DNA from 4 places in the Pseudomonas sp. CMR5c genome. Region 1 is predicted to be linked to each of the others. Evidence: predicted binding sites of a transcription regulator. Region 1 holds the regulator's gene; each other region holds the start of a gene.
What was found. The regulator FliA, encoded in region 1, starts transcription of late flagellar genes. The targets are predictions, from matches to a motif close to CTAAAGTTTNNNNNNNNNNNGCCGNTAA.
Positions count from the first base shown of each region.

Region 2: C4K40_RS16625 (methyl-accepting chemotaxis protein) is a predicted target of FliA. The motif match lies at 4,061-4,088, and genes of this name have one in related genera.
Region 3: motA (flagellar motor stator protein MotA) is a predicted target of FliA. The motif match lies at 1,367-1,394, and genes of this name have one in related genera.
Region 4: flgM (flagellar biosynthesis anti-sigma factor FlgM) is a predicted target of FliA. The motif match lies at 4,596-4,623, and genes of this name have one in related genera.

Region 1 covers NZ_CP027705.1:1,802,414-1,808,364, forward strand. Annotated here, with positions in the region: gene flhA (flagellar biosynthesis protein FlhA) at 1-1,317, shown strand, start outside; gene flhF (flagellar biosynthesis protein FlhF) at 1,329-2,651, shown strand; gene fleN (flagellar synthesis regulator FleN) at 2,770-3,600, shown strand; gene fliA (RNA polymerase sigma factor FliA) at 3,597-4,337, shown strand; gene C4K40_RS08430 (chemotaxis response regulator CheY) at 4,504-4,875, shown strand; gene C4K40_RS08435 (protein phosphatase CheZ) at 4,906-5,694, shown strand; gene C4K40_RS08440 (chemotaxis protein CheA) at 5,707-5,951, shown strand, end outside.
Region 2 covers NZ_CP027705.1:3,610,450-3,616,400, reverse strand. Annotated here, with positions in the region: gene C4K40_RS16635 (copper resistance system multicopper oxidase) at 1-1,310, opposite strand, end outside; gene C4K40_RS16630 (SRPBCC family protein) at 1,465-1,920, opposite strand; gene C4K40_RS16625 (methyl-accepting chemotaxis protein) at 1,998-3,992, opposite strand; gene C4K40_RS16620 (hypothetical protein) at 4,435-4,965, shown strand; gene C4K40_RS16615 (aldo/keto reductase) at 5,020-5,951, opposite strand, start outside.
Region 3 covers NZ_CP027705.1:607,929-613,879, forward strand. Annotated here, with positions in the region: gene C4K40_RS02750 (HDOD domain-containing protein) at 1-1,296, opposite strand, end outside; gene motA (flagellar motor stator protein MotA) at 1,462-2,313, shown strand; gene motB (flagellar motor protein MotB) at 2,317-3,417, shown strand; gene rsgA (small ribosomal subunit biogenesis GTPase RsgA) at 3,490-4,521, opposite strand; gene orn (oligoribonuclease) at 4,630-5,172, shown strand; gene C4K40_RS02775 (trimeric intracellular cation channel family protein) at 5,275-5,886, shown strand; gene queG (tRNA epoxyqueuosine(34) reductase QueG) at 5,868-5,951, opposite strand, start outside.
Region 4 covers NZ_CP027705.1:5,055,361-5,061,311, reverse strand. Annotated here, with positions in the region: gene C4K40_RS23145 (glutamine synthetase family protein) at 133-1,374, shown strand; gene C4K40_RS23140 (MFS transporter) at 1,444-2,814, shown strand; gene C4K40_RS23135 (flagellar brake protein) at 2,881-3,627, opposite strand; gene C4K40_RS23130 (flagella synthesis protein FlgN) at 3,724-4,191, opposite strand; gene flgM (flagellar biosynthesis anti-sigma factor FlgM) at 4,240-4,557, opposite strand; gene flgA (flagellar basal body P-ring formation chaperone FlgA) at 4,709-5,470, opposite strand; gene C4K40_RS23115 (chemotaxis protein CheV) at 5,546-5,951, shown strand, end outside.

The sequences.
Region 1 (5,951 bases):
TCGGGCTCCGAGGACATGGGCAAGCAGATCAACCGGCAGATGTTCGCCTCGCCCAAGGCCCTCGCAGTGGCCGCCGGGCTGATGGCGGTCATGGGCGTGGTGCCGGGCATGCCCCATGTGTCTTTCCTCAGCCTGGCCCTGGTGGCCGGCGGTGCGGCGTACCTGCTCTGGCGCCAGCAGAACCAGGCTAAGGTCCGCGCCGAGGAAGAGCTCCAGCGCCAGCAGGACCTGCTGCCCTCGCCGGCACGGGCCATGGAGACCAAGGAACTGGGCTGGGACGACGTGACCCCGATCGACATGATCGGCCTGGAAGTGGGTTATCGCTTGATTCCCCTGGTGGACCGCAACCAGGGCGGGCAACTGCTCGCGCGGATCAAGGGGGTGCGCAAGAAGTTGTCCCAGGACCTGGGTTTCCTCATGCCCACCGTGCATATCCGTGACAACCTCGACCTGGCCCCCAGCGCCTACCGCCTGACGCTGATGGGCGTGATCCTGGCCGAGGCCGAGATCTATCCGGATCGCGAACTGGCGATCAACCCGGGGCAGGTCTACGGCACCCTCAATGGTATCGCCGCCCGGGATCCGGCCTTCGGCCTGGAGGCGGTGTGGATCGAGATCAGCCAGCGGCCCCAGGCCCAGTCCCTGGGCTACACCGTGGTCGACGCCAGTACCGTGGTCGCCACTCACTTGAACCAGATTCTGTACAAGCACTCCAGCGAACTGATCGGCCACGAAGAGGTCCAGCAACTGATGCAGGTGCTGGCCAAGAGTTCGCCGAAGCTGGCTGAAGAGCTGGTGCCGGGCGTGCTCTCGCTCTCGCAGTTGCTCAAGGTGCTGCAAGCCTTGTTGGCCGAACAGGTGCCGGTGCGTGATATCCGCAGCATTGCCGAGGCTATCGCCAACAATGCCGCTAAGAGTCAAGATACTGCCGCTTTGGTTGCTGCGGTGCGCGTCGGATTGTCTCGCGCCATCGTCCAAAGCATTGTAGGTACTGAGTCCGAGCTGCCTGTGATCACCTTGGAGCCAAGGTTGGAACAGATTTTGCTCAGCAGTTTGCAGAAGGCAGGACAAGGCCAGGAAGAAGGCGTTCTGCTCGAGCCAAGCATGGCAGAGAAGCTGCAGCGTTCGCTGATCGAAGCGGCGCAGCGTCAAGAGATGCAAGGTCAACCGGTGATTCTGTTGGTGGCGGGTCCGGTCCGCGCCATGCTCTCGCGGTTCGGTCGTCTGGCCGTCCCGGGTTTGCATGTGCTGGCGTACCAGGAAATTCCCGACAACAAGCAAGTGACCATCGTTGCGACAGTAGGGCCCAACGGCTGAGGTAGTGGGTTATGCAAGTTAAGCGTTTTTTCGCCGCCGATATGCGTCAGGCCATGAAACTGGTTCGTGATGAGTTGGGGGCCGAGGCTGCCATCATCGGCAACCGCCGGATCGCCGGTGGCGTCGAGCTGACGGCGGCCCTGGATTACAAGTTGTCGGCCTTGTCGCCACGGATTCCGAACGTGGAGCTCGAAGACGAGCTGCGCAAGACCCAGTCGCGGATCGTTACCGCCCAGGCCGAGCTGAGCCTGCGGGGCGAAGGTGACACTGCCTCGATCAGCAATCGCCAGTTGTTCGCCGGCCTGCCGCTGACGGCAGCCGAGCCCTTGATCGAGCCAACCCTGACCGAGCGCCCGCGCCCGGCTCCGGCCCCGGTCGCGCCGGCGGTGGACAATCGTGCCCTGGACTCCATGCGCTCCGAGCTCAACGGCTTGCGCGAGCTGCTGGAAGTACAGCTCGGTTCCCTGGCCTGGAGCCAGTTGCAGGGCAGTCGTCCCGAACAGGCCAACCTCTGGCGCCGCCTGCAGCGCATCGGCTTGTCCGGCCCGCTGGCTCGCGACCTGCTGGCCCTGATCACCGATATCGACGAGCCACGCCAGGCCTGGCGCATGCTCCTGGCCCATCTGGCGCGAATGATCCTGACGCCGGAAGTCGAGCCTCTGGAAGAGGGCGGGGTGATTGCCATGGTCGGTCCTGCCGGCATGGGCAAGACCACCACCCTGGCCAAGCTCGCGGCCCGCTACGTGCTCAAGTACGGCGCGCAGAACATTGCGCTGGTGAGCATGGACAGCTACCGCATCGGCGCCCAGGAGCAGCTCAAGACCCTGGGGCGGATCCTCAATGTCTCGGTGACCCATGTCGATCCTGGCCAGTCCCTGGCCCAGGCCCTGGACCCGCTGCTGCGCAAGCGCGTGGTGCTGATCGATACCGCAGGCCTGCAGGCCAGCGATCCGGCGCTGCGCATGCAGCTTGAAAGTCTGGCCGGCCGCGGGATCCGCGCGAAGAATTACCTGGTGCTGGCCACCACCAGCCAGAAGCAGGTGCTGACCGCCGCCTACCACAGCTACAAGCGCTGTGGTCTGGCCGGGTGCATCCTGACTAAACTGGATGAAACAGCCAGCCTTGGCGAGGTGTTGAGCCTGGCCATCAGTCATGAATTACCGGTTGCCTATCTGACCGATGGCCCGCGGATTCCTGACGACCTGCACCTGCCGCGTCGGCACCAGCTGGTGAGCCGCGCCGTGAGCGTGCAGATGCAGGAAGAACCCAGCGAAGAAGCCATGGCCGATATGTTCGCTGACCTGTACCACAACCCGGCCAAGCGGGTCGGCTGAGGTACTCATGAATAGATTGCAGTGTATCTACATCGATGGTCTGCCAGGCATTGTTCTCACGGTGAACACGCAGCCAGTTATGTGGCCCCGTCTAAGTAAGACAAGGTAAAGAAAGAACATGGGCAGCATGCATCCCGTACAGGTGATCGCGGTGACCGGCGGCAAAGGTGGCGTCGGCAAGACTAATGTGTCAGTGAACTTGTCCCTGGCTCTGGCTGAGCTCGGTCGACGGGTCTTGCTGCTGGATGCCGACCTGGGATTGGCCAATGTCGATGTCCTCTTGGGCCTGACCCCCAAACGCACCCTGGCCGATGTCATCGAAGGGCGCTGCGAGCTGCGCGACGTGCTGCTCCAGGGGCCGGGTGGCATCCGCATCGTTCCGGCCGCCTCGGGCACCCAGAGCATGGTGCACCTGAGCCCTGCCCAGCATGCCGGCCTGATCCAGGCCTTCAGCGACATCGGCGACAACCTCGATGTCCTGGTGATCGACACCGCTGCGGGTATTGGTGACTCGGTAGTCAGTTTTGTCCGCGCGGCCCAGGAAGTGCTGCTGGTGGTCTGCGACGAACCCACTTCGATCACCGACGCCTACGCGCTGATCAAGCTGCTCAACCGCGACTACGGCATGAACCGCTTCCGGGTCCTGGCCAACATGGCCCAGAGCCCCCAGGAAGGGCGCAACCTGTTTGCAAAGTTGACCAAGGTCACTGATCGCTTCCTGGACGTGGCCTTACAATATGTCGGCGCAGTTCCCTACGACGAAAGCGTGCGCAAGGCCGTGCAAAAGCAGCGTGCGGTCTATGAAGCCTTTCCCCGTTCGAAGTGTGCATTGGCGTTCAAGGCCATCGCACAGAAAGTCGATACCTGGCCGTTGCCGGCGAACCCACGCGGGCATCTGGAATTCTTTGTCGAGCGGCTAGTGCATCAAACAGCGGGACCGGTGCTATGACTGCCAGTGGCTACAACCTCTACAAGAAGTCGGCGCGTGACAGCCAATACGAACTGATCGAGCGCTATGCGCCTCTGGTCAAGCGTATCGCCTATCACCTGCTGGCGCGGTTGCCGGCCAGTGTCCAGGTAGAGGACCTGATCCAGGCTGGGATGATCGGTTTGCTCGAAGTGTCGACCAAGTACGACGCGAGCAAGGGCGCGAGTTTCGAGACCTACGCGGGTATCCGTATCCGTGGCGCGATGCTCGACGAGGTTCGTAAAGGCGACTGGGCACCGCGTTCGGTGCACCGTAATACGCGCATGGTCAGTGATGCCATTCGCGCAATTGAAGCTAAAACCGGTCGTGACGCTAAAGATCACGAGGTTGCGGCCGAACTTCAATTGAGTCTCGACGATTATTACGGGATTTTGAACGACACCCTGGGCAGCCGGCTGTTCAGTTTCGACGACCTGTTGCAGGACGGCGAACATGAAGGGCTGCACGAGGATGGCGCCAGTGCTCATCTCGAGCCGTCACGGGACCTGGAGGATGAACGCTTCCAGGCCGCGTTGGCGGATGCGATTGCCAATTTGCCGGAGCGCGAGCGACTGGTGTTGGCGCTGTACTACGACGAAGAGCTGAACCTCAAGGAAATCGGTGAGGTCCTGGGGGTCAGCGAATCGCGGGTCAGCCAGTTACACAGCCAGTGCGCGGCCCGTTTGCGGGGGCGTTTGGGGGAGTGGCGAGCGCGCTGACAGGCAGTGTGGGGACACTGCGCCCAAGACCGGTCAGGCCTTGCGCCTTGCCGGTTTTGCAGTATGTGCTCCATGCAGTCGTTGCGTGTTATGCCGGATTGATTGAATGGCGCGTCCAGGAACTGGATGCGTTTAAGACTGCTTGGAGGTCGAATTGGACAAGAACATGAAAATCCTCATCGTTGATGACTTCTCAACGATGCGGCGGATCATAAAAAACCTGTTGCGTGATCTGGGTTTCACCAACACGGTCGAGGCCGACGATGGCACTACCGCCATTCCGGTACTCAACAGCGGGAGCATCGACTTTCTGGTAACGGACTGGAACATGCCGGGCATGACCGGTATCGATCTGCTGCGCCATGTGCGCGCCGATGAAAAGCTCAAGCACCTGCCGGTACTGATGGTGACTGCCGAAGCCAAGCGCGAGCAGATCATCGAAGCCGCCCAGGCCGGCGTTAACGGCTATGTCGTCAAACCATTCACGGCCCAGGCGCTGAAAGAGAAGATCGAGAAGATCTTCGAACGCATCGGTTGAGATGCGTAGCCATTCCGCCACGGGGGAGCTATGGAGCATAACGAATCTTCACTGGGCGACTTTGAGTCGACCCTGAAAAAACATGCGCTGGAACTGGTCGAGAGTCTGGAGAAGGGCAAGTTCGGCGAAGCCGTGCAACTGATCCATGAGCTCAATCAGACCCGTGACCGCGGCCTGTACCAGGAAGTGGGCAAGCTCACCCGCGAGCTGCATAGCGCGATCGTCAATTTCCAGATTGACCCGCACATGCCGCAAGCCGAGGAAGTTTCACAGATCACGGATGCCACCGAGCGCCTGTCCTATGTGGTCCGGCTGACGGAAGCCGCAGCCAACCGCACCATGGACCTGGTGGAGAGCAGCACCCCGCTGGTCAACGGCCTGAGCACTGAAGCCCAGGCCTTGAGCGTGGACTGGGGCCGCTTCATGCGGCGCGAGGTCGGTGCCGAGGAGTTTCGCGAACTGGCGCGGCGGGTCGACGGTTTTCTGACTCGTAGCGAGCAGGAGACCCGTACCATCTCCGGCCACCTCAACGACATTCTGCTGGCGCAGGATTACCAGGACCTCACCGGCCAGGTGATCAAGCGCGTGACTCAGTTGGTCACGGAAGTCGAAAGCAATCTGCTCAAACTCGTCTTGATGGCCAGCCAGGTCGATCGTTTCGCTGGTATCGAACATGACCGCGCATCGATCCTGGCGGAAAAAGATCCGCAAAAACATCTCGCCAAGGGTGAAGGTCCGCAGATTCATGCCGATAAACGGGAAGACGTTATGTCCGGTCAGGACGATGTTGACGATTTGCTTTCCAGCCTTGGATTCTAGGAGCACCCATTAATGAGCTTCGGCGCCGATGAAGAGATCCTTCAGGATTTCCTGGTTGAGGCCGGCGAGATTCTAGAGCAACTGTCCGAACAATTGGTCGAGCTGGAAAGCCGGCCAGATGATGCGGATCTGCTCAACGCAATTTTTCGCGGTTTTCACACTGTTAAAGGGGGCGCCGGCTTCCTCCAGCTCAATGAGCTGGTGGAGTGCTGCCACATCGCCGAGAACGTTTTCGACATCCTGCGCAAGGGTGAGAG
Region 2 (5,951 bases), 1.8 Mb from region 1:
GGCGTCGGGTTCATGGTCTGCATGTCCACCAGCGGGTTGCCGCGCTCCGACGCCGGGTGGCGTTGCATCGGCGCCATCTCGCTGGCCTGGCTGTGGTCCATGCCCTGCATGTCGCCATGGTCCATGGCGGCCATCGGCTCGTGTCCCATTCCCGGCATGTCCCCCATGCCCGCGGGCGCCATGGCGCCGTGGCTCATGCCCATGTCGGCCATGCTCAGCAGTGGACGCGGATCCAGCGGCGGTACTACGGCGCCCAGGCCGTGGCTCACCGCCAGGGTGCCACGGGCATAGCCGGTACGATCCATGGACTGGGCGAAGACGGTGTAGGCCGGCTCGCGGCCGGGTTCCACCAGCACGTCGTAGGTCTCGGCCACGGCGATGCGCAATTCGTCGACGCTGACCGGGCGCACCTGCTGGCCGTCGGCGGCGACCACCGTCATCTGCAATCCCGGGATGCGCACATCGAAGTAGCTCATGGCCGAGGCGTTGATCAGCCGCAGGCGCAGCCGTTCACCGGGCTTGAACAGCCCGGTCCAGTTGCTGCCCGGGGTCTGGCCGTTGAGCAGGTAGCTGTAGCTGGCGGCGCTGATGTCGGCCAGGTCGGTGGGGCTCATGTTCATTTCGGCCCACATCTTGCGATCAGCCAGGGTCGCGGCCCAGCCATCGCGGCCGACATCGTCGATGAAGTCGCCCACGGTGCGCTTGTGGTAATTGAAGTAGCCGGACTGCTTTTTCAGGATCTGCATCAGGCGCTGTGGTGCAAGGTCGCTCCAGTCGCTGAGCAGCAGCACATGCTCGCGATCGTACTGGAACGACTCAGGCTCCCGGGGATCGATCACCAACGGGCCATAGACCCCGGCCTGCTCCTGCAGTCCGGAATGGCTGTGGTACCAGTAGGTGCCGTGCTGGCGGACCTGGAAGCGGTACTCGTAGACGCTGCCCGGGGCGATGCCGGCGAAACTCAGGCCGGGCACGCCGTCCATGTTGGCCGGCAGGAGGATGCCGTGCCAGTGGATCGAGGTGTCTTCCTCCAGGCGGTTGCTCACGCGGATGCTCACTGTATCGCCTTCGCGCCAGCGCAGCAGCGGGCCGGGCAGGCCACCATTGATGGTCATCGCGGTGCGCGGGGTACCGCTGAAGTTCACCGGCGTTTGGCCGATGTGCAGGTCGAACTGTCGACCGCGTATTTCCTGGGGCAGGCCAGGGTTGGCCCGGGGCCAGGCGGGGGAGTGCCAGAGGCCGCTGCCGGCCAGTGCGCCGGCGACGCCCAGGCCCTTGATCAAGCTGCGTCGTGTTGGATTGCCAAGCATGCCGAGTGAGTCCTGTCAGTCCTGGGGTTCAGGTTCAGGCAGAGACTAATCGGCGCTGGCTGTCAGCCAACTGAGGTTCAGGTTACAGATTTGTCAGCGTGGCTGATGGGGTATTGGCCTCGACCGTCGACGGTATCCGGGCCCGGGCGCTTGATCAGCCAGGCGCTGCTTCGAGGAGGCGCTTGAGGTTGTCTAGGGCCTGCTCGCAACAGCGCTCCATGCGCGAGCGCAAGCCGCCGAGATTGAGGTCGGTGGAGTATTGCAGGCTGTGCTTGAGCAGGGTGCCGCCGCCCTGTTTGCGCAACTGGTAGTGGACGATGCCATCCAGGGGCGCAGAGCTGAACACGATCTTGAATTCCCTGGGCAGCACTGCGCACAGGACCCGGCAGCTCAGGTGCACCTGCAAGCCCAGCAGGTTGATGGTTTCGCTGAACCTGTGGCCGGCCGGCAGCGAGCCGCCCAGGCCGGTATCGGCGCGCAGGGACCCGGGATGCCATTCGTGCCAGCGGTCAGGTTGGGAAAGGTAGTAGTAGACCGTATCGATGCTGGCGGCGATGTACCGCTGCTGGCTGATGTATTCGCCCGTCAGGTGGGGCTGGCGCTGGCCCATGATGCATGCACCTCCTTGTGGCCGGAGCTGCAAATATAGTCGCACTCCCGCGCTGGGGCGGGAGTGCGCTCGACCATTCAGCGGACTTTGAAGCGGCCCATCAGGGCACTGACCCGCTGGTTGGCCTGGACCAGGCTCCGGGTGTTGTGTTCACTGGCCTGGCCGCTTTGCAGTAGTTCCTCGACCATATGTCGGATGCTCACCATGCTGCGGTTGATTTCCTCGGTGACCGCGCTCTGTTGTTCGGCGGCGGTGGCGATCTGGGTGCTCAGGCTGTTGATCTGGCTGACCGAGCCGGCCATTTCATCTAGGCCCGAGTTGACCCGGGCAGTGGCATCGGCCGCCGACTGGCAGCTGGCCTGGGTGTTTTCCATGGCGCTGACCGAGGAGCTGACCCCCTGGGTCAGGCGAGTGAGCATCTCGTTGATTTCCGAGGTACTGGCCTGGGTACGGGCGGCCAAGGCGCGTACTTCGTCGGCCACCACGGCAAAGCCGCGACCCTGCTCCCCGGCCCGGGCCGCCTCGATGGCGGCGTTGAGCGCCAGCAGGTTGGTCTGCCCGGCGATGGCGCCGATCACCCCGAGGATCTCGGTGATGCGCTGGGCATCTTGCTGCATGGCCTCGACCTTGTGGGTGGCGCTGGCCACTTCGTCGATCAGGGCGATCACGCTGCCGGACGCTTCGCCCACCACCACCCGCGAACGCTCGGCATGCTCGTTGGCGCGCTGGGTGAATGCCGCGGTTTCGGCGGCATTGGCCGCCACGCTGTCAGCGGTGGAGCTCATCTGGGTGATGGCGGTGACGGTCTGGTCGGTTTCCGAGGCGTGCCGGGCGAGAATCTGTCCGCTTTGCTCGCTGGTGCGTTGCAGTTGTTGCAGGCTGCCGGCCATGGCCTCGGTGGCCTGGGTCACCTCGCCGATCATGTCCTGCAGATAGATGATGAAGCGATTGACCGAGTGGCCGATGGCCCCCAGCTCATCCTCGGCGCGGATGGTGATGCGCCGGGTCAGGTCGGCGTCGCCGGTGGCCAGGGTGTCGATGTTGGCCTTGAGGGCCTTCATGCGCTGCACCAACTGGCCGATGGCATAGATCTGCAGCAACACCAGCAGGATCACCATGGGCAGTTGCAGCAGGCCCAGGGTGCTCAGCACGTCGTCGCGCTGGGCGGTGATCAGGCGGTTGGGCAGGGCGCTGGCGAGGAACCAGGGAGTGCCGTCGATAGGCTGCATGAAGAAGGTGCTCGGTTCCCCGGCGTTGTCGAACTCCAGGCGCTGCAGGCCGCTGCCGCGATTGCCCAGGGCCTGCTGCACCTGGGCGACGAAGGCCGAGCTGCTGGCCAGTTCGGCGATGTTCTTCAGGACGATGGGGCCGTTGATCCGCGAACTGTTGCTGATGATCTTGCCGTCGCCCTCGACGATCAGCATCTGCGCGCCCAGGGCTTTTTCCTGGGTGGCCACCAGGTCATTGAAGAAGCCCAGGGTCACGTCGATGGTGGCCACGCCATAGGGCACGCCGTCGCGGCTGATGGCCATGGCACAGTTGGTACGCGGTTCGGCGCTGGCATCGTCCTTGTAGGCGGCGGCCCAGGCGCATTGGCCCGGGGCGGTCCGCATGCCGCCCTTGTACCAGGGCTGGTCGTAGTAGTTGGGCGCCGCGTCGCTGTTCCAGAAGGTATTGACCTTGAGCTGGCCCGAGGCATCGCGGTGCCAGAAGGTACTGTGCTTGGGGCGCCCTGGAGTGCGCTGGCCGGGCAGGGGCCAGATGCCACCGCCGAAGACCTTCTGCTCTCCATACTGGTCCACCAGTCCCGGCAGGACCCGGTCGATGCTGTCGCTGTCGAGCAGGGCGACGGTCTGGGTAATGCTGCGTTGCTGGGCCTGGACCTTGTTCAGTTCACCCTGGATGCGTTGCGCCACTTCGGCGATGCGGTCCAGGGCGACCTGTTCTTCGGTCTGACGCAATTTGGGGGCCACCAGCTGGCCGATACCCAACACCGTGAGTACCAGCATCACGGCTATGAACAGGACCAGAAAGAGCGTGTAGCGGGCTTGAATCGTGCGCAAAGCGGGCATGGGACCTGTCCTTACCGAGCGTTTCTTATTCTTTGGGAGAGCTGCGCCTTATGCAGGGCATTAAGAAGGTATCGGCGCCAGACATGCGCTCTTTAGGACGTTCGTCCAGAAAAATCGATTTTGTTTGCAAGGAGTTTGCCGAAGTGCCAGTGACGTCGGCAGCGGTAACCGGCAAGGCCCGCGAAAATGCTCCGAGAGAAGTCTTGAATATTGGCCAGGCCCTTTAAATCAGGGGCTCCTGGCGAATTTGTCGGAAATGTATAAAAAATGTAAATTTCCGAAATAATTCGTTGGCGCGAATTGTTTCGGCGTTGATACTTGCCCCCATTCAGATGTTTCACCATGGCTTGCCGACCTGTCTCTGAGGTCTTCCCGGAGCTTTACGAAGTTTCCATGAAGGCAGGACAGGGGAATCGACAAGCCGGACTACAGGAGTTGCAGTATGGCAATCGGATACGTTGGCGGCTGGAGCAGCAAGGCAGGCCTGTTGCAGGGAGGCGGCGACGTCAAGAAGGCCCCGCAGAGCGCCAAGGTGCGCCAGATCCTGACCATGGTGGGGCAGAACGCTACCGTGCTCGACGTGCGCAAGATGGATCAGTTGAAGCTGCACAAGCAGATCAAGGGCTTCGATCCGACGAATGTCACCATCAAGTCCTTGGGTGGCATGAGCACTTTCCTCAAGAACAACGGCCTGATCTCCGATGTCACTGCGCTCAACCTGCTCAATGCCGGTGACAAGTTCGACCGTTTCGGCATTCCGAAAAACCCCGAGGAGCCTTTCAACGCGCTGGAATACTTCGCGATGAAGATCGACGATATCCAGAACAACAACCTCAAGGGCAACAAGTACGCCAACTACCTGATTCCCGAGTACAAGAAGGCCATCTACGTCCTGCAGAGCCTGCAGAACTACGGCAAGGGCAACGGCACCACGGTACCCAACAAAGACGGTGCTACCTCCGCCAAGGCCTGAGCCGGGTTTCGAAAAAGGGCCGGGGCGCTTTCCAGCGACCCCGGCCTTGTCGTTTCAGCGATCCAGCAGGGCCAGCACCTCTTCGCTGTAGCGAGTGCCGGCGGCGGCTTGCGGGCTGAAGATGCGGTCCAGCGACGCCAGGTCATCGGCGCTCAGGCGCACGTCCAGGGCTGCTACGTTCTCCTCCAGATAGCGCCGCTGCTTGGTGCCGGGGATGGGTATCAGGTATTCGCCCTGAGCCAGGACCCAGGCCAGGGCCAGTTGCCCAGCGCTGACCTCCTTCTGTATTGCCAACTGCTGCACCTGTTCCACCAGGCGCAGGTTGCGCTGGAAGTTCTCTCCCTGGAAACGCGGGTTGAAACGCCGGTAATCATCGGCGGCGAAGTCGTCCGGGCTCTTCAGGGCGCCGGTGAGAAACCCCCGGCCCAGCGGGCTGTAGGGAACGAAAGCGATGCCCAGGCGCTGGCAGGTGGCAAGGCAGCCGTTTTCCTCGGGGTCGCGGCTCCACAATGAGTATTCGCTTTGCAGGGCGCTGATGGGGTGGACCTTATGCGCCCGTTCCAGGGTCGCCGCCGAGGCTTCGCTCAAGCCCAGGTAGCGCACCTTGCCGGCCTTGACCAGTTCGGCCATGGCGCCGACGGTTTCCTCGATCGGCACCTGTGGGTCGACCCGGTGCTGGTAGTAGAGGTCCAGGGTATCCACGCCCAGGCGCCGCAGGCTGCCATCGATGGCGGCGCGCACATACTCCGGACGACCATCGACACCACGGGCCGAGGCATTGGCGGGGTCACGGACAATGCCGAACTTGCTGGCCAGCACCACTTGTTCGCGCTTGCCGCGAATGGCCTGGCCGATCAGTTCTTCATTGCTGTGGGGGCCGTACATGTCGGCGGTGTCCAGCAGGGTCACGCCCAAGTCCAGCGCCCGGTGCAGGGTGGCGATCGACTCCCGGGAATCGCTGCCGGTGGTGTAGAAATCGCTCATGC
Region 3 (5,951 bases), 1.2 Mb from region 1:
CGCGGATTTCTCCAGCAAGCGCTGTAGCAGCGGGTTTTGCTTGGCTTGCAGGCTCAGTCCGGCGGCTTCCCTGGGCAGGCCATGCAACTGCTGCACTCGCAACTGGCTGTGGCTGCGATCGACCATCAGCAGCATGATCCGCCGCATGCCACATGCCGCCAGGGCATCCCGGGCAAACCCGGTGAGGTGCACGGCATTGGTGAAGGGACTCGGTTCGAGCAGCAGCTCGCTGCACAGCTGGCGCCACTTGGCCAGTTCCAGGGGTGTTGGCGCGGGTGCCGGCAGCTCGCCGTTGTGCAGGCGGCGCACGTTCCAGGGCCAGAGCAGGGCCTGGGCCGGGTGCCAGAGATCGGGCTGGCTGTCGTTGCGGGCGCTGTTGGCTGCTTGTTGGTGCAACTGTTGCTGGACCTCGGCGACCGGTATCTGCAGGTACAGGGCGGTGAGGTTCTGCCAGCGTTGGCCGTGGGGGTTGTTCCAGGAAAATTGCGCCGCCAGGGCCATGCCGTTGGCCAGCAGGACGCAGTTGGCCGGCTGGTTCAGCCAGCGCCGCAGCTCCGGGTCGTCGTCCAGGCGCTGTTGCTGGCGCAGCGGGTTATCGCTGTCGCGGGCGATCAGCAGGACCTTGGCCAGCAGGTGTTGCTCGCTGGTCAGCAGGCGGTAGCCCTGTTGCACCCAGATCGGCAGGTGCCAGGCTTGAACCAGGGCTTGGCAGACCTCCATCAGGCGTACGCCGAACAATTGCAGTTCAACCTTGCGCGCCGACTCATGCTTGTAGATGACCCGCAGCTCCCACTCTTCCATCAGCTTGGGGTAGCTCAAGGCGATGGCCCATAGAGGAGAGAGGAACAGCAGGCTGCCCCAGTGGATGTCCTGCCACAAGCGGGCCAGGCGCCCGGCGAAGAAACCGTTGGCTTGTTGGGTGGCGTGCTGGCTGATCAGCTGCAATTGCCGCAAGGCCTGGGGAATTTGCTCTTCGGGCAGGGTCGGCAGTTGTTCCAGCAGTTCCTGGGTACGCTTGAGGCCCAGGCGGTTGACCGCGATCTCCAGGTTCTCCGCCGGCTCGCTCATGCTGCCATGGGTGTGCCGGTTGGCCTCGCGGATCACGCTGAGGGCCAATGCCGGGCTATTCTGCATCAGGTCGGCGATTTCCCGCAGCGAACTGCGGTTGTTGGCGATGGCCTTGCAGACCCGGTCGTGGCTGGCTTGCGGCACCGGCAGGCGCACGGCGCCGAGAAGCTTGAGCCAGGCCTCTAGAGAGCTGGGGGCAGAGTGCGGGGTGCTGGTTTCATTGGACATGGTCGGGCGCAATCATCGTCTGCTGTGAACACGCCCTGAGCGGGCCAAACTGGCTTTTCACCTTAACTGGCTATAGTCTGGCGCAGTTTTGCCGATAAGTAGAAGAAGAGTTTTAAGAACTTCCGAATATGACCTTGAACCCGACTCATAAGTACTCTCCTATCTATGGCTAAAATCATCGGCATCATCGTCGTATTCGCTAGCGTGCTCGGCGGATACGTGCTTTCCCACGGCAAGATCGCAGCGCTGATCCAGCCTTTCGAGGTGTTGATCATCGGTGGTGCGGCCTTTGGTGCGTTCCTCCAGGCCAACCCCGGCTACATGACGATGCACGTCGTCAAGAAATCCCTGGGGATGTTCAGCTCGCGTTTCACCCATACCTTCTACTTGGAAGTGCTGGGCCTGATCTACGAGATCCTCAACAAGAGCCGCCGCGAAGGCATGATGGCCATCGAGGGCGACATTGAGGACGCGGCAGCCAGCCCGATCTTCGCCAAGTACCCGGCGGTGCTCAAAGACGAGCGCATGACCGCCTACATCTGTGATTACCTGCGCATCATGTCCTCCGGCAACATGGCTCCCCACGAGCTCGAAGGCCTGTTCGACATGGAGCTGTTCAGCCTCAAGGAAGAACTCGAGCACCCCTCCCATGCGGTAACCGGCATCGCCGACGGCATGCCCGGTTTCGGTATCGTCGCGGCGGTACTGGGTATCGTGGTGACCATGGCGTCCCTGGGCGACGGTGACCAGAAGTCCATCGGCCTGCACGTGGGTGCGGCGCTGGTAGGTACCTTCTTCGGTATTCTCGCGGCTTATGGTTTCTTCGGTCCGCTGGCCCATTCCCTGGCCCACGATGCCAAGGAAGAGCTGAACGTCTATGAAGCCATCAAGGCATCCCTGGTGGCCTCCGCTTCCGGCATGCCGCCTTCGCTGGCGGTGGAGTTCGGGCGCAAGGTCCTCTACCCGGCGCACCGTCCGAGCTTCGCCGAGCTGGAACAAGCGGTTCGCGGTCGCTAAGTCATGGAAAACAATCAGCCGATTATCATCAAGCGCGTCAAGCGCTTCGCTGGCGGTCATCACGGGGGCGCCTGGAAAATCGCCTTCGCCGACTTCGCCACGGCGATGATGGCGTTCTTCCTGGTGCTGTGGCTGTTGTCCACGGCCACCCCGGAACAGAAGATCGCCATCGCCGGTTACTTCAAGGACCCGATCGGCTTTTCCGAAAGCGGTACGCCCTACATCATCGACCTGGGCGGCTCGCCGGAACTGGCGCCGGAAAACACCCTGAACCCCGAGATCCAGTCCCAGCCCCAGCCGGACAAGGTCACGGTGGACTCCGAGCAAGTTGAGGGCATGGCCGAGCAGGTCGAGCGCGAGCGTCTCGAACTGCTGCTGCAGGAGCTGCAGAACAAGGTCGAGGAAAACCCCCAACTGCAGAAGTTCAAGGACCAGATTCTTTTCGAGATCACGCCTGACGGCTTGCGCATCCAGATCATGGACGCCGAGAACCGGCCGATGTTCGACTCCGGCAGTGCCCGCCTGAAGCCGTATTTCGAAGACATCCTGCTGGCCATGGCCGACACCATCAAGGCGGTGCCGAACAAGATCAGCATCAGCGGCCATACCGATGCCACGCCTTATTCGGGCAGCGGCGAGTTCGGCAACTGGGAGCTGTCGGCCAACCGTGCCAACGCCGCTCGTCGAGCACTGGTGGCCGGTGGTTATCCTGATCCGCAAGTGGCGCGGGTAGTGGGTTTTGCTTCTTCGGCGCTGTTCGATCGCAAGGATCCGTTCAATCCGGTCAACCGGCGTATCGACATCGTGGTGCTGACCAAGCGCGCCCAGCGCGCCATCGAGGGCGAACAGGGCGACCAGAAGACTCCGGCGCCAACCCAGGGCACTGGAGCCCCTGGCGAAGTACCGGCTGCAGCGGCCGATCCGCACGCCTTGCCGCCGGGCAGCGAGCCACTGCCGGCCCACGAAGTGCGCCAGCGCCTGAACATCTTCGAAGACGGCGTGCTGAAGATGGATGAGCAGGGCGCAGCGGGCCAGACTCCTGCACCTGCACCTGCACCTGCACCTGCACCTGCACCTGCACCTGCGGCGCCGGCACCCCGGTGACACCGGGAACTGCCAGGTAAAAAGCACAAGGCCGCGATCATCGCGGCCTTGTGGTTTCTGCGTGGGGCAGGGTCAGTAGCTGTCGTCGGGCAGGCTGGCGATGATCGAGCGGTAGCTGTTCATCCGCTGTTGCTGGATGCGGCCATCTTCCAGGGCCTTGAGCAGGGCGCAGCCGGGCTCGCGGTCGTGCTTGCAGTCACGGAAGCGGCAGGTGCCCAGCAGGTCGTTGAACTCGATGAAACCCGCTTCGACGTCGGCGCGGCTGACGTGACCCAGGCCGAATTCACGAATACCGGGGGAGTCGATCAGTTCGCCGCCACCGGGGAAGTGGAACAACCGGGCGGTGGTGGTGGTGTGGGTGCCCTGTCCGGAAAACTCCGACAGCGGGCCGACCCGGGTGAAGACGTCCGGCAGCAGGCTGTTGACCAGGGACGACTTGCCCACCCCTGACTGGCCGACGAACACGCTGATGCGGCCATTGAGCAGCGCTTGTAGTTGCTCCATGCCGTCGCCGTGATGGGCCGAGACTTCCAGCAGCGGATAGCCCAGCTGGCGATAGACCGCCAGCAGGGCGTTGAGCGCCGGGGCGTTCTGCTCGTCGATCAGGTCGGCCTTGTTCAGCAGCAGCAAGGGGCGGATTCCGGCGTGCTCGGCGGCCACCAGGTAACGGTCGATGAGGTTGGCGTGGGGTTCTGGCATGGGCGCGAAGACGATCACGATCATGTCGACGTTGGCCGCTACCGGCTTGAGCTGGCCACGGCTGTCGGGGCGGCAGAGCTCGGTGCTGCGGGGCAGTTGGGCGACGATCACCCCTATGCCCTGGTTGCCGGCGCGCCAGACCACCTGGTCGCCGGTCACCAGCGCTGGCAGGTTGGCCCGCAAGTGGCAGCGAAACACCTGGCCGGCCAGTTCGCCTTCGCGGGCCTCGACTTCGACCTGGACGCCGAAGTGGGCGATCACCAGGCCGGTCTGTTCCGGCCCCAGGTCGCCCCCTTCCAGCGCCTCCATGACGGAGGACTCACGTTTGGCGGCGCGGGCTGCGCGCTCACCCTGGATCTTTTCGATGCGCCAGTTCTGGCGACGATTGAGCTGGCGTTTGGCCATTGATGTTCCGTGTCGATAATTACGGCGATTGGGTAAAACGGCGGCGAGTTTAGCACGCCGGGCAGGCCCTCTAGGCTAAACTGCGCAACTACGCCGAGGAGCCCACCCATGCAGAACCCGCAGAACCTGATTTGGATCGATCTGGAAATGACCGGTCTGAACCCCGACACCGACGTCATCATCGAGATGGCGACCATCGTCACCGATAGCAACCTGAACACCTTGGCTGAAGGACCGGTCATCGCCATCCACCAGAGCGACGAGATCCTTGCCGGCATGGATGAGTGGAACACTCGCCAGCACGGCAATTCCGGCCTGACCCAGCGGGTGCGTGAAAGCCGCATCGACATGGCCGAGGCCGAAGCCCAGACCATCGCCTTCCTGGAGCAATGGGTGCCCAAGGGCAAGTCGCCGATCTGTGGCAACAGCATCTGCCAGGACCGGCGCTTCCTCTATCGCCACATGAAGAGCCTGGAAAGCTATTTCCACTACCGCAACCTCGACGTCTCGACCCTCAAGGAACTGGCTGCCCGCTGGGCGCCCGAGGTGCGCGACAGCTTCAAGAAGGGCAGCACGCACCTGGCCCTGGATGACATCCGCGAATCCATCGCCGAGCTGCAGCACTACCGCAAGCACTTCATCAAGCTCTGAACATGCAGGCGAGCGGGCGGGTTGCCTCGCGCCCGCTGCCGCCCTCTTTTGGTGCCCGCGCCAACTGAGTAGACTGCGCGCCTTCTTGAAGGGACCGCCAACATGTTGCTGATGCTTTATCTGATCGCCATTACCGCCGAAGCCATGACTGGCGCCCTTTCTGCCGGACGTCGCGGCATGGACTGGTTCGGCGTGGTGCTGATCGCCTGCGTCACCGCCCTGGGCGGCGGTTCGGTACGCGATGTGCTGCTCGGGCATTACCCCCTGACCTGGGTCAAGCATCCCGAGTACCTGGTGCTGACATCGGTGGCGGCCCTGGTGACGATCTTCATCGCCCCCTTGATGCGCCACCTGCGCTCGCTGTTTTTGGTGCTCGATGCGGTCGGCCTGGTGGCCTTCACCCTGATCGGCTGCATGACGGCCCTGGAGATGGGCCACGGCATGCTGGTGGCTTCGGTCAGCGGGGTGATCACCGGGGTCTTCGGCGGCATTCTCCGGGATATCTTCTGCAACGATATTCCGCTGATTTTCCGTCGTGAGCTGTACGCCAGCGTGTCCTTCGCCGCGGCCTGGTGCTACATGCTGTGCATCTACCTGCAACTACCCAGCGAACAGTCGATCCTGATCACGTTGTTCGGCGGCTTCCTGCTGCGCTTGCTGGCGATTCGCTTTCACTGGGAAATGCCCAAGTTCGTCTACAACGACGAGCATTGACGGCTGGCATGCTGGGCCAGGGCCCACTGCACATGTTCGCGCACCAACTCCGACGGGTAGTCCTG
Region 4 (5,951 bases), 3.3 Mb from region 1:
CGCGGCTCGTATAACAACAAGGATTGAGTCATGACAACCGATGGCCACAGTTCACTCGCCGAGCGATTGACGGGCATTGATGAAATCGAATGTGTTACTGCGGATTTGAATGGCGTACCGCGGGGCAAGGTAATGACCGCCGAGGGCTTCCTCGAAGGGCGGCGCCTGCAGATGGCTCGCGGGGTGCTGCTGCAATGCATCATGGGCGGATACCCGCCAGCGCGTTTCTATGGCAGCGATGACGGCGACCTGGCCCTCACCGCCGACCCGCGGCAGATTCATCGGTTGCCCTGGAGCGAGACTCCGCGAGCGCTGGCCATCTGTGACGCCGACGAACTCAGCGGCGAGTCCTCGCGCCTGTCGACTCGCGGCCAGCTCAAGCAGGTGATCGCCCGTTATGCGGCCCTGGGCCTGGCGCCGGTGGTGGCCACCGAGCTGGAGTTCTTCGTGTTCGCGCCCAACGATGATCCCGGCCAGCCCTTCCGCCCTCCGGTCGGCAAGGACGGCCGCCGGGAAGACGGCTACTCGGCCTTCAGCATCAGTTCCAACAACGGTTTGCGACCCTTCTTCAAGGAAGTCTACGAGTGCATGGCGGCCCTGGGCCTGCCTCGCGATACCTTCATGCACGAGATGGGCGTCAGCCAATTCGAGATCAACCTGTTGCATGGCGATCCGCTGCTGCTGGCAGACCAGACCTTCCTGTTCAAGCACCTGCTCAAGGAAGTGGCGCTCAAGCATGGCTTGATCGTGGTCTGCATGGCCAAGCCGCTGGCTCATACCCCTGGCAGCTCCATGCACATCCATCAGAGCCTGGTGGAGATTGGTAGCGGGCGTAACGTTTTCAGTGACGAGTCTGGGCAGCCCACGGCACTGTTCCACCACTTCATCGGTGGCTTGCAGGCCGGGATGGCGGATTTCACGGCACTGTTCGCGCCCAATGTGAACTCTTACCAGCGCCTGTGCCATCCCTACGCTTCGCCGAACAATGCCTGCTGGTCCCACGACAATCGCGCCGCGGGGCTGCGAATTCCCGCCAGTTCGCCGGTGGCGCGGCGGGTCGAGAACCGCTTGCCGGGGGCGGATGCCAACCCTTACCTGGCTATTGCCGCCAGCCTGGCAGCAGGTTTGCATGGTATCGAGAACGAGCTGGCGCCAACGGCTGCCATCCAGGGGGAATTCGAAGTGCCGGATAACCTGTCCCTGCCTTGTACCTTGCATGCGGCGCTGGAGCGCCTCAAGCGCAGCCAGTTGGCCAGGGAACTGTTCGGCAGCGAGTTCATCGAAGGCTACATTGCTTCGAAAACCATGGAGTTGACCAGCTTCTTCGATGAAATCACTCCCTGGGAACGGCGTGTACTAGCGGCCCAGGCTTAACCAACGTCGCTGGCCGGGCCCTCGTCCCGAGGGTCCGGAACCTCATTCAAGGAGCCGCCCGGAACGCCGATGCGCCAGATCTGGAAATCTTTTCGCGCGCTGTATTTCGCCTCGCTGATGATGTTGATCGGCTCGGGCCTGCTCAGTACCTACCTGGCCTTGCGCCTGGCGGCCGACCATGTCGACGGCCTGTGGGTCGGGGCGCTCATGGCGGCCAACTACTTCGGCCTGGTCCTGGGGGGCAAGCTGGGGCACCGGCTGATCGCCAGGGTCGGGCATATCCGGGCCTATGCCACCTGCGCCGGCATCGTCGGCGCGGCGGTGCTCGGCCATGGGTTGGTGAACTGGCTGCCAGCCTGGCTGGTGCTGCGGATGATCGTCGGCCTTGGGATGATGTGCCAGTACATGGTCATCGAAAGCTGGCTCAATGAGCAGGCCGATGCCAAGCAACGTGGCGTGGTCTTCAGCGGCTACATGATCGCGTCCTACCTGGGGCTGGTCCTGGGGCAACTGATCCTGGTCCTGCATCCGGCCCTGGGGCTGGAGCTGCTGATGCTGGTGGCGCTGTGCTTCGCGCTGTGCCTGGTGCCGGTGGCGATGACCCGGCGCATCCACCCGGCACCCCTGCGTCCGGCGCCGATGGAGCCGCGCTTCTTCATCAAGCGGGTACCGCAGTCCCTGAGCACGGTACTGGGCTCGGGGCTGATCGTCGGTTCGTTCTACGGCCTGGCGCCGCTCTATGCCTCGCAACAGGGCTTGAGCACCGAGCAGGTGGGCCTGTTCATGGGGAGCTGCATCTTTGCCGGCCTGGTCGTGCAGTGGCCCCTGGGCTGGCTGTCCGATCGCTTCGACCGGGCCTTGCTGATTCGCTGCTTCGCCCTGTTCCTGGCAGTGATGGCCTTGCCGTTGGCGATCTTGCCCACGGTGCCTTTGGAAGTCTTGTTCATCCTGGGTTTTTTCTGTTCGCTGATGCAGTTCTGTCTCTATCCGCTGGCCGTGGCGTTTTCCAACGACCACGTGGAGGGCGATCGACGGGTATCGCTGACGGCGATGCTGCTGGTTACCTACGGCGTGGGAGCGAGCATCGGGCCGTTGGCGGCCGGCGTGCTGATGAAACTGTTCGGCAGCCAGATGCTCTATGCCTTCTTCTGTTTCTTTGCCGTGGTACTGGTCTGGCGGATCCGGCCGAAGGCCGTGACCAACCTGCACCAGGTCGACGATGCGCCGCTGCATCACGTGGCGATGCCGGACAGCATGTCCAGTTCGCCGCTGGTGGCGGCCCTCGACCCGCGGGTGGACGAGCAGGTGGTGCAGGATCAGATGCAGGTCGCTCCTGCGACGGACGCCGTGCCGCCCATGTCGCCTGAGTCCGGGGCAGGCGACGAGGAGCCCGTTGGCGAAGAGCGTGAGGGCGAGCCGCTAGGCGAAACCAGGCCTTAGCGCTCGAGATGAAAAAAACGGGCAGTTGCCGCAAGGCACTGCCCGTTTTTCATGGATTTTCGGCGATCACATATCGTCTTTGTCGAAGCGCCGTGCTTCGCGCTGCAACTGATAGACGAAGCGCTCTACCTGGCGCTGCACCAGGCCGCTCATGTTGTGGAAGCGTACGCCGGCGAAAGTGGTGTCGATCCTTTCTTCGTAGTGCAGGTAACGCAGTTCCACCGGTGCGGTCATGCTGCCGAAGGGCAGGGCGGCGATGAAGCGCTCATAGACCTGGCCCAGTTGCAGGCGAGCGGAGATCTCGCCGTCGAAGCGCAGCTTGCAGCCGGTGGCGGAGATGTCCAGCAGCTTGCCGGTCAGGGGCGACTTGAGCTTGTCGCCGCCCAGCTCGATATCCACCAGCTGTGCCAGTTTAAGGGCGGCGCGGAAGGCATTGCGGCGTTGGTGGTAGACCACTTCGTCCGGCAGGGTGGTGCGGTAGCAGCGGCCGCCACCAGACTCGTCCAGGGTCGGCAAGCCGTTGCTTTCCCAGGCGATGCGTACGCCTTCGTGGAAGCCTTCGACACGGAATGCTTCGCCGGCGAGCATGAAGCGTTCGCCGTCGCGGGGAATCATTTCGTCGAGCGCGAGCGTATTGCTCTCGCGGTCCACTTCCACCACGTAGCTCTGGAAGCGCTGGCTGCGCTCATGGAAAGTGATGATCAGCGGATCGTGGCTTTCTTGCAGCAAACGCAGGTTGGAGGAGATCTCCAACGGGGTGGTTAGCACCTTGGGTGGCTGCGGAGCATCTTCCGCGTTTGATGCTGTGAACACGGTTCATCAATCTCCAGACAAAATACAACTACACGCATGGGCCAGCATTTTGCCAGCATGTTTCGCGACTTGGTAGCACGCGCTCATTTTTGCGGCCTAAGCCTGACTGAGTGGGCGTTGCTTCGCAAGCATCGAGGTGGAGCCGCGGGCGTCGTAGAGGGCTGGAGGTTCGCCGCCATTGAGGATCTTCAACTGGTTGGCGGTGGTGGCCTGCTGGATCTGGATCGAGCGGCCGTTGAGCTCGTTGGCAGCCTGGCATTCAGCCAGGAGCTGGACCAGCAGGTCGCCCTGCTCGAGCAATTGCGCGCCCAGGCTGGAGTGGCTGGCCAGTTGTGCAAGGCCTTCGCGATTGGCGGGCAGGCCAAGACTGTCCAGGAGCTGGGTGCGGGTGCGGCCATGCTGTTCCAGCAAGACGATCAGGGCCTGTTTCTGCGCCAGGATCTCCTCCAGCAACGGCATGTCGCGGCCGTGCAGGGCGATGGATTCGGCCCTGAGCAGCTCCAGCAATTGTTGAGCTGGAGCAAGGTCATCGGTGATCAGTTGCAGTAGGTTGGTATCGTGCATGGCTGGCCTTGGGGATTAAGCGTCCAAAAGCCTGGCGCAAGCCTGTGGCTAGCGCTGGGCTTCGAAATTGAGCAGTTTGCTGGCTACACGGTTGCTGTCGACTTGGTAGCTGCCATCGGCGATAGCTTGCTTCAGTGCTGCCACCCGGGCTTTGTCGGCAACAGGCTGGTCGCGCAGCTTGTCAGTGATTCGTTGCAACTGTTGAGCCTCATTGCTGAGGTGTACCGATTCCCCGCTTTTGCTGGTCTCGGCTGTGCTTACCTGGGCTACGGGCTTGCCGGCATCACCGGTTTCCTTGCTGGCGCTGGTACGCGTACTGCCTGTCAGTGGGGAGGAGCTGTTCAAACGGCTGAAGTCGATGACCATGATGAGTAAAACCTCTGGGTATTTGGACGCTTGCCATGTTCTCGGCCATACCCTGGAAAACTTTAGGCTCAATTGTCGACAAGCCAAGGCAGGTATCAGCGACCCGTTATCGGTCACAGTTTAGGGAACGGGAGGGGCAAGCGCCAGTGATCTACATGGCCACTTCCACCTGGCCCGGCGCGGTGACGCGAGCCTTGATCACCCGTTGCGAATTCAGGTTCTTGACCCTGATCTGCTCGCTCATGCCGCCGTTGGACAAGGCTTCGCCGGGCATTCGTACATTCAAGGAGCCGCTGCGTGCAGAGATCACTACCTGATCGCCCTTGCGCACCACCTCGGCCTGCTCCAGGTGAACCAGGGTGACGAGTTGGTCGGCGACCATTGGTCGGACAAGTTTCTGACCAATGGCCTGGTCGACCGAGGTCAGGTAGCCCTGTCCGTTCTGGCTGATATCCCGTTCGCGTAGCACCACATCCTCCGGCTCGATGATGGACGATCGTTTGAGAGGGCGGGCGCTGGTGACTACTTCGCGGAACAACTTGACCTGCGCCGGTACGAAAACCGACCAGGGCGAGCTGCCTTCGCAGCGGACCTTGACTGTCACACGCCCCAGGGGTTGGGCCGGGCTTTCCAGGCTGGCTGTCAATTCCTTGTCGCAGGCAGGCATGTGCATCCGTGGATCCAGCTGCTTGACCTCGATCTCATAGCGTCCTTCGGTTTGACTGGTTGCCAGGTAGTCTTCTACCGTGAATTCAAGAAACCCTTGAGTGACGCCGATAAGTAGATCAGGCAGGGTGACCGAATCAGCAATGGCAGGGCCGCCAGGGTTTAAAATGCACAGCATCGCAAGGGCGCAGAGCACTCTGCGGCCAGGTGATGTTAGGCGTCGAAAAAATGTCGTTTTGGCGTTCATAACAGTTAAAAAGCAAGCGCCGTGCCGTTTAGCAATGAGCGTGCGTCGGATCTTAAAGCTTTGGGGAGTCTGGGCATGGCTGGTGTAATGGATTCGGTAAACCAGCGCACGCAATTGGTTGGGCAGAATCGCCTGGAGCTGCTGCTGTTCCGTCTGGACGGTGGGCAACTCTACGGGATCAACGTATTCAAGGTTCGCGAGGTGCTGCAATGCCCGAAGCTGACCTTGATGCCCAAATCCAGTCCTGTGGTGTGCGGTGTCGCGAATATTCGAGGGGCGACCATTCCGATCCTGGATCTGGCAATGGCCACTGGGTCTGGCGGGTTGCAGGATCAGAGCAATCCGTTCGTCATCATCACTGAGTACAACACCAAGACCCAGGGATTCCTGGTGCGCTCGGTGGAACGCATCGTCAACATGAACTGGGAAGAGATCCATCCGCCACCCAAGGGCACAGGGCGCGATCACTACCTCACGGCGG